DNA from 2 places in the Paenibacillus sp. QJM3NY_38 genome. Region 1 is predicted to be linked to the other one. Evidence: riboswitches for the same ligand, from Rfam matches in the RefSeq annotation. Region 1 holds a riboswitch; the other holds the start of a gene.

Region 1 (5,513 bases):
CACGTTTTCAGAAAACGCCTTCGAAAGCATCTGCTGTTTTGGGTACGTGAGCACCTAAGATGTTTCCGCAGGAAACATGACTTCGTAAGCATCCACTTAGGCCCGGCTGAATTCAAGATTCGATACCGAGCTGCTTCCTGATTCGCTTCGTGTTAGATATAGGATTTATAAGTTATCAACGGAGTTGATGGAATTCTATATCGCAAGAAAACCTACTTCCGAATCGCGGTCGCTCAGCTCTGAATTGACCTCGATTGGTTTTCTTATCAAAAGCGGACTTTTTGAACAACCTCTAGAAGAGTGCTTTCTCTTTGGCGCGACTGGTTTGAATGGGAACCGGCACGGGACTGAAGAACGAAAAGCGCTTTTTATTTTGGGGCATAGGCAACACATGCGTTGGAGTTTATATAATTCATATACAGAAAGTTTGGGATAGGAATGGAACAGAACGGGAATGGCATGGAACCTAGCCAGCTGCGGGATAACGGCTTCCGCGAGGCTGCTGCAAATTCAACCCAGGTGTGGCATGTATCGAACTCGCTTTCCAGGGAGAGCTTGAGTTTGGAGAAGGAGGCGAAGCAGGCGCTGCAGGAAGCGGGGCAGATGCTCGAGCGGGGCGGAACCGTGGCCTTTCCGACGGAAACAGTCTACGGGCTTGGCGCAGACGCCGGTAATACGGAAGCGGTCGAGCGTGTCTTTGCCGCGAAGGGCCGGCCGTCGGACAATCCATTGATCGTGCATATTTCAGAGCTAACTCAGCTTGACGGTTTGGTCCGTCATGTGAATGAGACAGAAAGGGCGCTGATGGCAAGGTTCTGGCCTGGGCCGCTATCGCTGGTGCTGCCCGTTAAACCGGGTGCCGTATCCCCTCGTGTGACGGCAGGGCTCGATACCGTTGCCGTGCGGATGCCAGATCACAACGTGGCGCTGGCCTTGATCAGCGCCGCCGGGCGTCCGCTGGCTGCGCCGAGCGCGAACCGTTCCGGTCGGCCAAGCCCGACGCTGGCCAGCCATGTCCTGGAGGATTTGGCCGGGGCGATCGACGGCGTCCTCGACGGCGGCCCTGCCGGGGTGGGCGTCGAGTCGACGGTGGTGCAAGTCGGCGAAGACGGCGCCGTCACGGTGCTCCGCCCGGGCGGCGTCACGGCCGAGCAGCTTGCCGCGGTTGCGGCAAGCGTGCGCATGGACCCGGCGCTTCATCGCGCCGCCGGGGAGGCGGAGAGCCCGGCGCCGCGCTCGCCGGGCATGAAGTACACGCACTACGCACCGAAGGGTGCGATGTGCGTGGTGCAGGGCCCGCGTGCCGACGCGGTGTCGGCACGCATCGCGGCCGAGCTTGAGGCGGCTGCCCGGCGCGGGGAGGTGACCGGCGTGCTGTCGTTTGACGAGCACATCGGTCACTACCGCGCGGACGTTGCCGTCTCGCTCGGCAGCCTGGCCGCGCCGGAGGAAGCGGCCCGCCGGCTGTACGCCGGCCTGCGCCGGTTCGATGATGAAGGCGCAACCTTCATCCTGGCCGAAGCGTGCCCGGAGCAGGGCCTCGGAGCAGCCGTCATGAACCGGCTGCTGAAGGCCGCGGGACACCACATCATCGACGTGAATTAAAGCTGCCGCATGAACGCTGTTGGCATCATTTACCCCTTGTCCGCATATGGTGTACAAGACCATGGGACTTGGGGGAATGGGCATGCTGGAGGCGTCTGTCCAATCGGGACAGCTTGCGGCGATTCTGCTGATGGCGGTTGCACTCGGGCTAGACGCATTTTCGCTTGGAATCGGAGTTGGAATGAGAGGCGGTATGCGCTTAGGCCATATGCTGGGCATCAGTTTTATGATCGCGTTGTTTCACATGCTGATGCCGCTGCTGGGCTTATTTGCCGGCCGCTATGTTGGCATGTTACTGGGCCACGTCACAGGGCTTGCAGCCGGCGGGCTGCTGCTTTTACTGGGCGGGCATATGATGTATAACGCCCTGCGGGGCGGAGAGGGACAGCGAATACATCCTACCGCATTTTTAGGCATGCTGCTGTTTTCGCTTAGCGTCAGCATCGACTCCTTCTCGGTAGGCGTTTCGCTCGGAATGTTTGTGGATGATGTGCTGTTAATCGTAATTTCCTTCGGGGTCGTGGGCGGTTTGCTGTCCATTCTCGGTTTGCTGCTTGGCCGTCAGGTAAGCAATAAGCTGGGGGAGTACGGTGAAATGCTGGGCGGACTGATTTTGGTTATCTTTGGCACCATGTTTATTTTTTGACGCAATATTTGTTACAATAACCCCAAAGAACCTACGAACGGGAGGAACGGACCGTGAAAAATATATTGTTTGTCTGCACGGGAAATACCTGCCGCAGTCCAATGGCGGAAGGCATGCTGCGCAAGCTTGCCAAACAACGGGGCATTCCGCTGGAAACGAAGTCCGCCGGTGTCTCGGCCGTGGATGGAATGCCGGTGTCCCATCATGCGGAATCCATCCTGCGAGACCAGGATATCCAGGATCGCTTGGTGTCCAAGCCGTTGACCGCGAACCTTGTAGAATGGGCGGACCTGATTCTGACACTGACCCAGTCGCATAAGCAGTATGCTATAAGGCAGTTCCCGCACGCCGCAGACAAGATGCACACGCTGAAAGAGTTTGTTGAGGATGACCGCCGGGTGCTGGACGATCTGCGGGAGCAGGATAGTCTGTATGCAGCGCTTGAGCTGGCCAGATCTCTGGGCCACGATGTCAGCGACCGTGACCGGGAGCGTCTGATCGAGCTGCGCCAGCGCATCCCGAGCTTCGATATCTCCGACCCTTTCGGAGGCTCGCGGGAGGAATATGAAGCCACGGCCGCAGAGATACGGACGGCGTTGTTCCGTCTTTTGGACAAGCTGGAAGCGGATCGGTATAACTAAGCCTTGCCTTTAGAGATATGAAGCCTTGCATTGGGCTAAAAAGCCACTTGCCTTTCGCAGGGTATTGCTTTAAGATGAAGGTGAAAAACAAATGATCCGGTGTAACTGGCGACGAAGTGGATGAAACCACGATGGAGCATCGGAATATACGGCCGGTCGCCTGGGCAAAGAGCATTTGGAGCACAATACGTGCGCCGACTGCTCTTTTTTCGTCTTTTGCGCCCGATTTGGGTTATAATGAAACAAGCTAAAACGCAAAAGCGAACATACGAGGGGGTTTTTCATAGATGAAAATTGCATTGGGTACGGATCATGCCGGCATTCGTCTGAAAGAGGAAATAATGGAAGTCATTCGGGGTCTTGGCCACGAGGTGGAGGATCTGGGCTGCGGCTGTTCCGATTCCGTGGATTATCCCGATTATGCCCTTCCGGTGTGCGAGAAGGTCGTCTCGGGTGAAGCGGACCGCGGCATTCTGATCTGCGGTACGGGGATCGGCATGAGCATTGCGGCCAACAAGGTGCCGGGCATTCGCTGCGCGCTGACACATGATGTGTTCTCAGCTAAAGCGACGCGCGAGCATAACGACAGCAACGTGATTGCGCTGGGTGAGCGTGTCGTCGGTCCCGGACTTGCTGCCGAAATCGTCAGCGCATGGCTGACGACGGATTTCAGTCATGGCGAGCGCCATGTCGGCCGCGTGAACAAGATCAAGGCCATCGAGGAGCGTTACCTGAAGAATGAATCGCGATAAGTGAACGCGTAATACAGCTGCGGCTATCGTGATATGGGATTGAAGCATCTTCTGTGAAAAAATCATCGGGAGGACTGTGACATGACGGATATCTCCAAGGTTTCCTTGAACGAACAGACAGCGCGTATTGTCCGCGAACTGGCCGAAGCGGCCGATTTAGGCCCGGGTAAAGTGCTGGTCATCGGAGCCAGCACCAGTGAAGTGGTTGGACGCCGAATCGGTACGGGCGGCGCTCTTGAAACGGCGCAGCGGCTTCTCCAGGGCATTGCCGCGGTTCAAGCGGAATTCGGTTTCGCGGTGGCCTATCAATGCTGTGAGCATCTGAACCGTGCGCTTGTCATGGAACGCGAGCTGCTCGAGCGGCTGGGCTTGACGGAAGTGGCGGCAGTTCCCATTCCGGGTGCGGGCGGGTCGATGGCTTCTGCAGCTTACCGCAGCATGAAGGAGCCCTGCCTTGCGGAATCGATTGAAGCCCATGCGGGTGTCGATATCGGCGAGACGCTGATCGGCATGCATTTGCGGAGAGTGGCGGTTCCGTTCCGGCCGACCGAGCGTTATATCGGGGAGGCGCGCGTAACTGCGGCTTATACCCGCCCCAAGCTGATCGGCGGAGAACGTGCGGTGTACCGACTCGAGCAGAGGGATGATTCCACGCTGTGCGATTGATTCGAATGAGAACTCGCTTTTTCAATGATGACTACTTGTAGTTTTTAAGTTTGCAAGAAAAAATAACGATGGATTATGGGAGGATATGAACATGATGGAACATTTGCGGAAGAGTGACCCGGCTGTATTGGAAGCGATGGATTTGGAGCTGAAGCGTCAACGCAGCAACATTGAGCTGATTGCCTCTGAGAATATTGTCAGCGAAGCGGTTATGGAAGCAATGGGGACGGTGCTGACGAATAAATATGCGGAAGGCTACCCTGGCAAACGCTATTACGGTGGCTGTGAGCGTGTGGATATCGTGGAAGATATCGCCCGTGACCGCGCCAAAGAATTGTTCGGAGCCGAGCATGCCAACGTTCAGCCGCACTCCGGTGCCCAAGCGAACATGGCGGTATACTTGGCAGCCCTGAAGCCTGGAGATACCGTGCTCGGCATGAACCTGGCCCATGGCGGCCATTTGACTCACGGAAGCCCGGTTAACGCTTCCGGCCTTCTGTACAATTTCGTTGCCTACGGCGTGCAAGAAGACACGTTCCTTATCGATTACGACGAAGTCCGCAAAGCGGCATTCAAGCATCGCCCTCGTCTGATCGTGGCGGGTGCAAGTGCCTATCCTCGCATTATTGATTTTGAAAAGCTGGCTGCCATCGCCAATGACGTAGGCGCGTTGTTCATGGTCGACATGGCTCATATTGCAGGACTCGTTGCGGCAGGTCTTCATCCGAATCCGGTTCCGCATGCCCATTTTGTAACGACAACGACGCATAAGACGCTTCGCGGACCTCGCGGCGGTATGATTCTGTGCAAAAAGGCTTGGGCGCAAGCGATTGATAAAGCGGTATTCCCCGGCTCACAAGGCGGGCCGCTCATGCATGTGATTGCTTCCAAAGCCGTTGCGCTTGGCGAAGCCTTAGATCCGTCTTTCAAGACGTATGCAGAGAATGTCGTGAAGAACGCGAAAGTGCTGGCCGATACCCTGATCGAGGAAGGCCTGAACATCGTTTCCGGCGGAACCGATAACCACCTGATGCTGGTGGATACCCGTAATCTGGACATCACCGGCAAAGACGCGGAGAAGGTTCTGGACTCCATCGGGATTACCGTGAACAAGAATGCCATCCCGTTTGATCCGACCAGCCCGTTCGTAACGAGCGGTATCCGTATTGGTACCCCTGCGGTTACTTCCCGCGGTATGGATGA
Region 2 (5,513 bases), 1.6 Mb from region 1:
ATTTAACCCGAACATTGATGATCAAAATTCCCCGGTTTACGCCGTCCAGCGTGGTGATTTTCCGGACGAAGCTGATCACCTGCTGCTTTCCCTGCGGCGAACCGACCTCGCGCTGGCCGATCCAGAGAAAATCGGATTTGTCGACGGCCGGATACCAGCTCTCCCCGCTGGCCGAGGCGAGCGGGAGGTATTGAATGTTGGCGTTGGGATCAACCTGAAGCGGATCTTTCATATAAATCTGAAAGGAAAACATGGAGCGCGAGCTGTTCAGCATCGGCGCCAAATAACCCCGGTTCAGCTCGTCGCTGGCTTTCTTGCGTGCATAATAATCTCCTTTCATCGTTATATAGTTGACCAGAGGGGAGTTGATGGACACGGCCAGCGAGGTTTGCTCCACAGCGCTCATCTGGTCGGTAAGCTGCTTGTTAAGCTGCTGCAGCACCGCCTGCTGGTACATGGATGCGCTGTCCGCTTGCTCATCTGCCGAAAATCGATAGCTGACAATCATCATAATCGTGATGAGAACCGCGATAAAACCGGCAAAGCTGAAGAAAAAAACGTAATCGATGCGGAACGTGCGAAACGGATTCATGCGTTTTTCCCTCCCCTTGGAAGCCATGAGGACTCTGCATTCACGCTGCTGCCTCAATGTCCATGTTGGTTGGCGGAAGCCGGATGCTTGAACCTCTCCGTCTTGACCGCTGCCTGAAGAAGAGCTGAAAGAACACGGCACAGTATCCGTTTACCGCTCTGAAACTTAACCTTTCAGCCCGGTTGTGGCGATCCCTTCCACGAAATGCTTTTGCGCCAGAAAGAAAATGATCACCGGCGGGAGCACGGAGAGCAGGGATACGGCAAGCAGCTGCCCCCACGGAACGGCCGACTGGGAGTCGATGAACATCCTGAGCGCGAGCGGGACAGTATACTTGTCCACGGTATTCAGATAAATCAGCGGCCCAAAGTATTCGTCCCAGCCCCAAATAAACGAGAAGATCGTAACGGTGATGAGCGCCGGCAGGGTCAGCGGCATGATGATGCGCAGATAAATGCCGAACCAGGAGCAGCCGTCGATTTTTGCTGACTCATCGAGCTCCCGCGGAATGCCGCGGATGAATTGGACAATCAGGAAAATAAAGAAGGCTCCGCCCATGGCTGACGGGACGATCAGCGGCAGATAGGTATTGATCCAGTCGAAGGAATGGAACATCGTATACTGCGGGATGAGCGTGACCTGTCCCGGAAGCATCAGGGTCATGAGCAGGATGGAAAACCATAACCCCTTCAGCGGGAAGGTCAGCCTGGCGAAGCCGAAAGCCACCAGGCTGGCTGAAATGACATGAATGATTGTGGTCGCCACGTTGAGCTTGAGGCTGTTCATAAAGAAGCGAGTAAATGTATACTTGGGCAGTGCCATCCAGCCTTCCGTATAATTTTGCCACAACCATACTTTAGGGAACAGGGTGGGTAGACTGATTTCCGGTGTTGATTTGAAGGAGGCTCCGATCCACCAAAGCACGGGATAAAACATCACGAAACAGAATGCAATCATCACCATATGGACCAGCCAGTTTTGTTTATTATGTGAACCTGTCATTTGCGGCCCTCCGTTTCGGTTTCGTAGAAGACCCAGTATTTGGACGCGACAAAATTAAGCGCCGTGGCGATGCCGATAATAACGAGCAATATCCAGGCCAGGGCCGAGGCGTAGCCCATCTGCAGGGATCCAAAGGCTTTATTGTACAGGAACAGGGCAAACATCTCGGTTGAATTGACCGGTCCTCCATTCGTGACAACAAAAGCCGATGTGAACATCTGGAATGCGTTGATGATGCCCATGATCAGATTAAACAGGATGACCGGGGACAACATGGGCAGGGTAATCCGGATGAACTTGCGGAGCGGCGAGGCCCCGTCCACGGAGGCGGCCTCATACAGCTCACTTGGGATTTGCTTGAGACCGGCAAGGAAAATAATCATCGATGAACCGAACTGCCAGGCCGTCAGCAGTACTAAGGTGCCGAGGGCGGTAGAAGGGGTCCCGATCCAATTTTTGGGGGCGATTCCGACCCAAATCACGAGCTCATTAATGAAGCCGTTCAGGCCGAAAATATTGCGCCACAGCACGGCCACCGCCAAGCTCCCGCCGATCAGAGAGGGCAGGTAAATGATCGTCCGGTAGAAGGATATGCCCCGGATGTTCCGGTTCAGCAGCAGGGCTACAGCCAGCGCCACCAGCAGTTTCAGCGGCACGGAAGCGATCACGTACAGAAATGTCACCTTCAGCGAATTGAAGAAGAGCCGGTCGTGAGCGATATCCTGGTAGTTCTCAAGTCCGATCCAGCGGGCCGGCTCCAGCAGCGAATACTCGGTGAAGGATAAATAGAAGGACTGGATAATGGGCCACAGCTGTAAAATAAGAAAGCCCAGCAGCCAGGGAGCGATGAACAGGTAGCCGGCTAACGGAGCATTCCAGCGCCCTTTGAGTGTTTTGGCAACCGCTTTCATATTCTTGTCCAGCTTGACCTTGCCCACCGGCTGTGCCGTTTGTGCATTCATGATTAATCACCTCTCGCCTATTGATAGCTTCCATTGTATCCTGATGAAAATCAGGCCTGTAGGCGAAAGATGTACAAATTCTTTCATTATTGAATGATTAATAAGTAAGTTCAGGAGAAAGTGAATACATGCCCGATTACAAGGTTGCCTAAGGTCAATCCATCTTGGCATCCCATTAAAGCAAACGGGCAGTTTAGTGGAATATATTATCCATTTATGGGTGATGAATTCCATGCTAAACTATTCTTTTGAATGTTTTACGCTACCAGGACAATTAAATGTTTCAGAAAGGAAGTCCCCTTTGCCCAAGCACATAAAGATCTACGTACTAATACTTATTATTTTCATATTAATAAACGCTGCGATGTACAAACATTTGGAAAACCAATCATCTGTAAAATACAATGACCTCTATTCACTGTATCAGCAGAAGAACGACTCGGCATTTGTCTATTTAGTAAAGCACGCTTCTGAAATGAATCCGCTTGCTGACACTTTAATGGCAATTAGTGAGTCGAAGGAAAATGAAGATCCTGCTAAGATTCGGCAATTGATCGATAAGGCGAAGATCCAAGCGGAAGAAATCGATGAGCAACTGTTAACAATCATTGAATTTAGCGATACCTTCAGAAACAATGCTGTTCCTCAGCTTTCAGTTAATAATACGGCAATGACAACGAATATGCAGCAGGATATGTTTTATCTTGCAACTCAGGCAAGGACATGGCCACCGTTATACCATATAAGCTATTTGTATTGGAAGTCTAATCCTAAAACAATAGACGCCAAGACTAGAGAAACCTTGCGCTCATTGGCGACTGAGCTCCGCGCGTTAAACGAAACGATTACGTCGATTAAGGATGACGCACATCACATGTTTTTCCAAGATCAAATAGAGTCACATAAAGCGGAGATACTACGGCAGTTGAAACCACACCTTGAAAGAATGAAAAAGATCCAAGAGGATTTTACAGGACATAATTCTCTCCAAGAGGACTAAGGATCGTCAACGGTTATGTTTTGATTACTGGCAGGCATGGTTTTCCCAACTAACGGGAGAAGTAGGTCAATTTACAAGGAGCAGTTTGCTGCGGCAGGTGCTCCTTCTTTACTTTAATCCATATATTTACAATGTGAACAAAGATCATGTATATTAAGTATTAAATATCTGGTATGTGTGACTGGCGTAAAAGTGGATTGAACCACGAGGAAGCACATATTTTATATGCCGTACGCCTGGGCAAAGTGTTTGATCTTTTGATCAAGCGCTTTATTTATTTTTCAAGGAATGAAAGGACTGGTAGCGGCGATGAAAATAGCGTTTGTGTTATTCGATGGAATGACAAGCATGGACTTAGCTGGATTTTATGAAGCAGTGACCTGGCTAGCGATCCTGAAAGCGAAGGAAAACGTATCATGGACGTTTTGTGCAGACAGGCCGGAGATCACGGATGACCGGGGGCTTAAAATGAAGTCCGATGCGGTGTTGCCTAATTTAGGTGAATTTGATTTAGTGTTTTTCCCTGGGGGCTTATCAACCAGAACGCTTCGATTTGATGAGGATTTCATGAGCTGGGTTCGGACAGCGGAGCTTGTACCGTATAAGATTTCTATTTGTACTGGGGCTTTGCTAATGGGCGCAGCTGGTTTCCTGAATGGGAAAAGGGCTACTACCAACTCATCAGCATATGATTTACTGGCTCCTTATTGTGCGGAAGTGATTTCTGCTCGTGTTGTGCGTGATGGTAATACGGTAACTGGTGCGGGGGTTACGGCTTCCATCGACTTGGGGCTATACTTGGTCGAAATGTTGACGACCAAGGAGACAGTTCTTCAAGTTCAGCAGAAGATGGAGTATCCATATTATAAAGCAGGTAACTTAAGAGACGTGTATATGCACTATTCTTCAAAAGGAGGATAAGATGATTGTTCGTGTTCTTCAAGCGCATGTCAGCCGGCTGTGCACTTGTTAAAAATCTATAAGAGGAGTACAAATAGTCTTTTCAAGATTATGTAACATAAAATCAAATAGTTTTTTGAATTTGTTAACTCCCTTCATTGCTTTCAAATCACATATGTTTAATGACCACGTCCATGCTATGGAAGTCGTGATGCTTTAGACTTGTTTTTCTTCCGCTCTTTAAAAAAGTGTTGGTAAACTCCGCTCATTCTTCTATGATGAAATTACTTCAAATCGACGATGAGATAAGGAATTATTCGCTTTAGGGGGATGCCTATGGGAAGAAAAGCGTGGTTTTACCGTCAGCTTTTATCGTATATGCCGGTCTTCTTTATCGTGATTTCATTTGTGTTTTTTGTCTTTTTCCAGATGCTCGGGGAACAGTCTCGGCAAGGTGCGATTCAGGCCAATGAGACGATGATTCATCAGGCGATGCGTTCGGTGGACAACTCGCTGAAGGCCATCGATCAGATGCTCGTGCAGGAATTGTTGTTCAACCCCGATATGTCGGGATTTTTCAATCATGATGATCAGGACAACGTCTATTTGAACATGCAGGCGGTGAAGGCCATGAAGCAGTTCAAGGTGTCCAATCCGCTTGTGGATTCCATGGTGCTCGTGCGGACCCAGGATGAGTTCGTGTTGAGTACTTCGTCCTCGTTCAACTTGCAGGATTATGCGGATTATGACTTTCTCAAGCCTTATTTGGACCAGGTCAATAGTGAAGCAAAGTGGAGTGCGATGCGGAATTTCCGGGAGTTCAGCTTCAACAGCATGCAGCATGTGGTAACCCTGGTGCGAGATGCACCCTTCGTTACCCATGGGAAAGGCGTTATTGCCGTTAATATCAAGGTGGACGCCATACAAAACATGATTCAGGGCATGGTAAATCCCGATGTTAGTTTCATTCATATGAAGGATACGCAAGGGCAGTCCATGCTCCCCGGTACCTCCATGGCAGAGAGTGGGGAGCTTGTCTCCAAGGCGATTTCGCCTT

What was found. Region 1 has a riboswitch for ZMP and ZTP ahead of rpiB (ribose 5-phosphate isomerase B). Riboswitches for the same ligand answer to the same signal wherever they lie in the genome.
Region 2: linked by a shared signal. The riboswitch ahead of AC0VZ8_RS24170 (DJ-1/PfpI family protein) and the one ahead of rpiB (ribose 5-phosphate isomerase B) in region 1 are both predicted to bind ZMP and ZTP.

Annotation. Positions count from the first base shown of each region.
Region 1 covers NZ_CM149665.1:6,788,327-6,793,839, reverse strand. The annotation lists gene AC0VZ8_RS31605 (L-threonylcarbamoyladenylate synthase) at 439-1,605, shown strand; gene AC0VZ8_RS31600 (manganese efflux pump MntP) at 1,688-2,251, shown strand; gene AC0VZ8_RS31595 (low molecular weight protein arginine phosphatase) at 2,305-2,892, shown strand; ZMP/ZTP riboswitch at 2,984-3,065, shown strand; gene rpiB (ribose 5-phosphate isomerase B) at 3,180-3,644, shown strand; gene AC0VZ8_RS31585 (TIGR01440 family protein) at 3,726-4,310, shown strand; gene AC0VZ8_RS31580 (serine hydroxymethyltransferase) at 4,402-5,513, shown strand, end outside.
Region 2 covers NZ_CM149665.1:5,220,827-5,226,339, reverse strand. The annotation lists gene AC0VZ8_RS24190 (cache domain-containing sensor histidine kinase) at 1-592, opposite strand, end outside; gene AC0VZ8_RS24185 (carbohydrate ABC transporter permease) at 758-1,594, opposite strand; gene AC0VZ8_RS24180 (carbohydrate ABC transporter permease) at 1,591-2,556, opposite strand; gene AC0VZ8_RS24175 (hypothetical protein) at 2,789-3,556, shown strand; ZMP/ZTP riboswitch at 3,724-3,805, shown strand; gene AC0VZ8_RS24170 (DJ-1/PfpI family protein) at 3,866-4,477, shown strand; gene AC0VZ8_RS24165 (helix-turn-helix domain-containing protein) at 4,793-5,513, shown strand, end outside.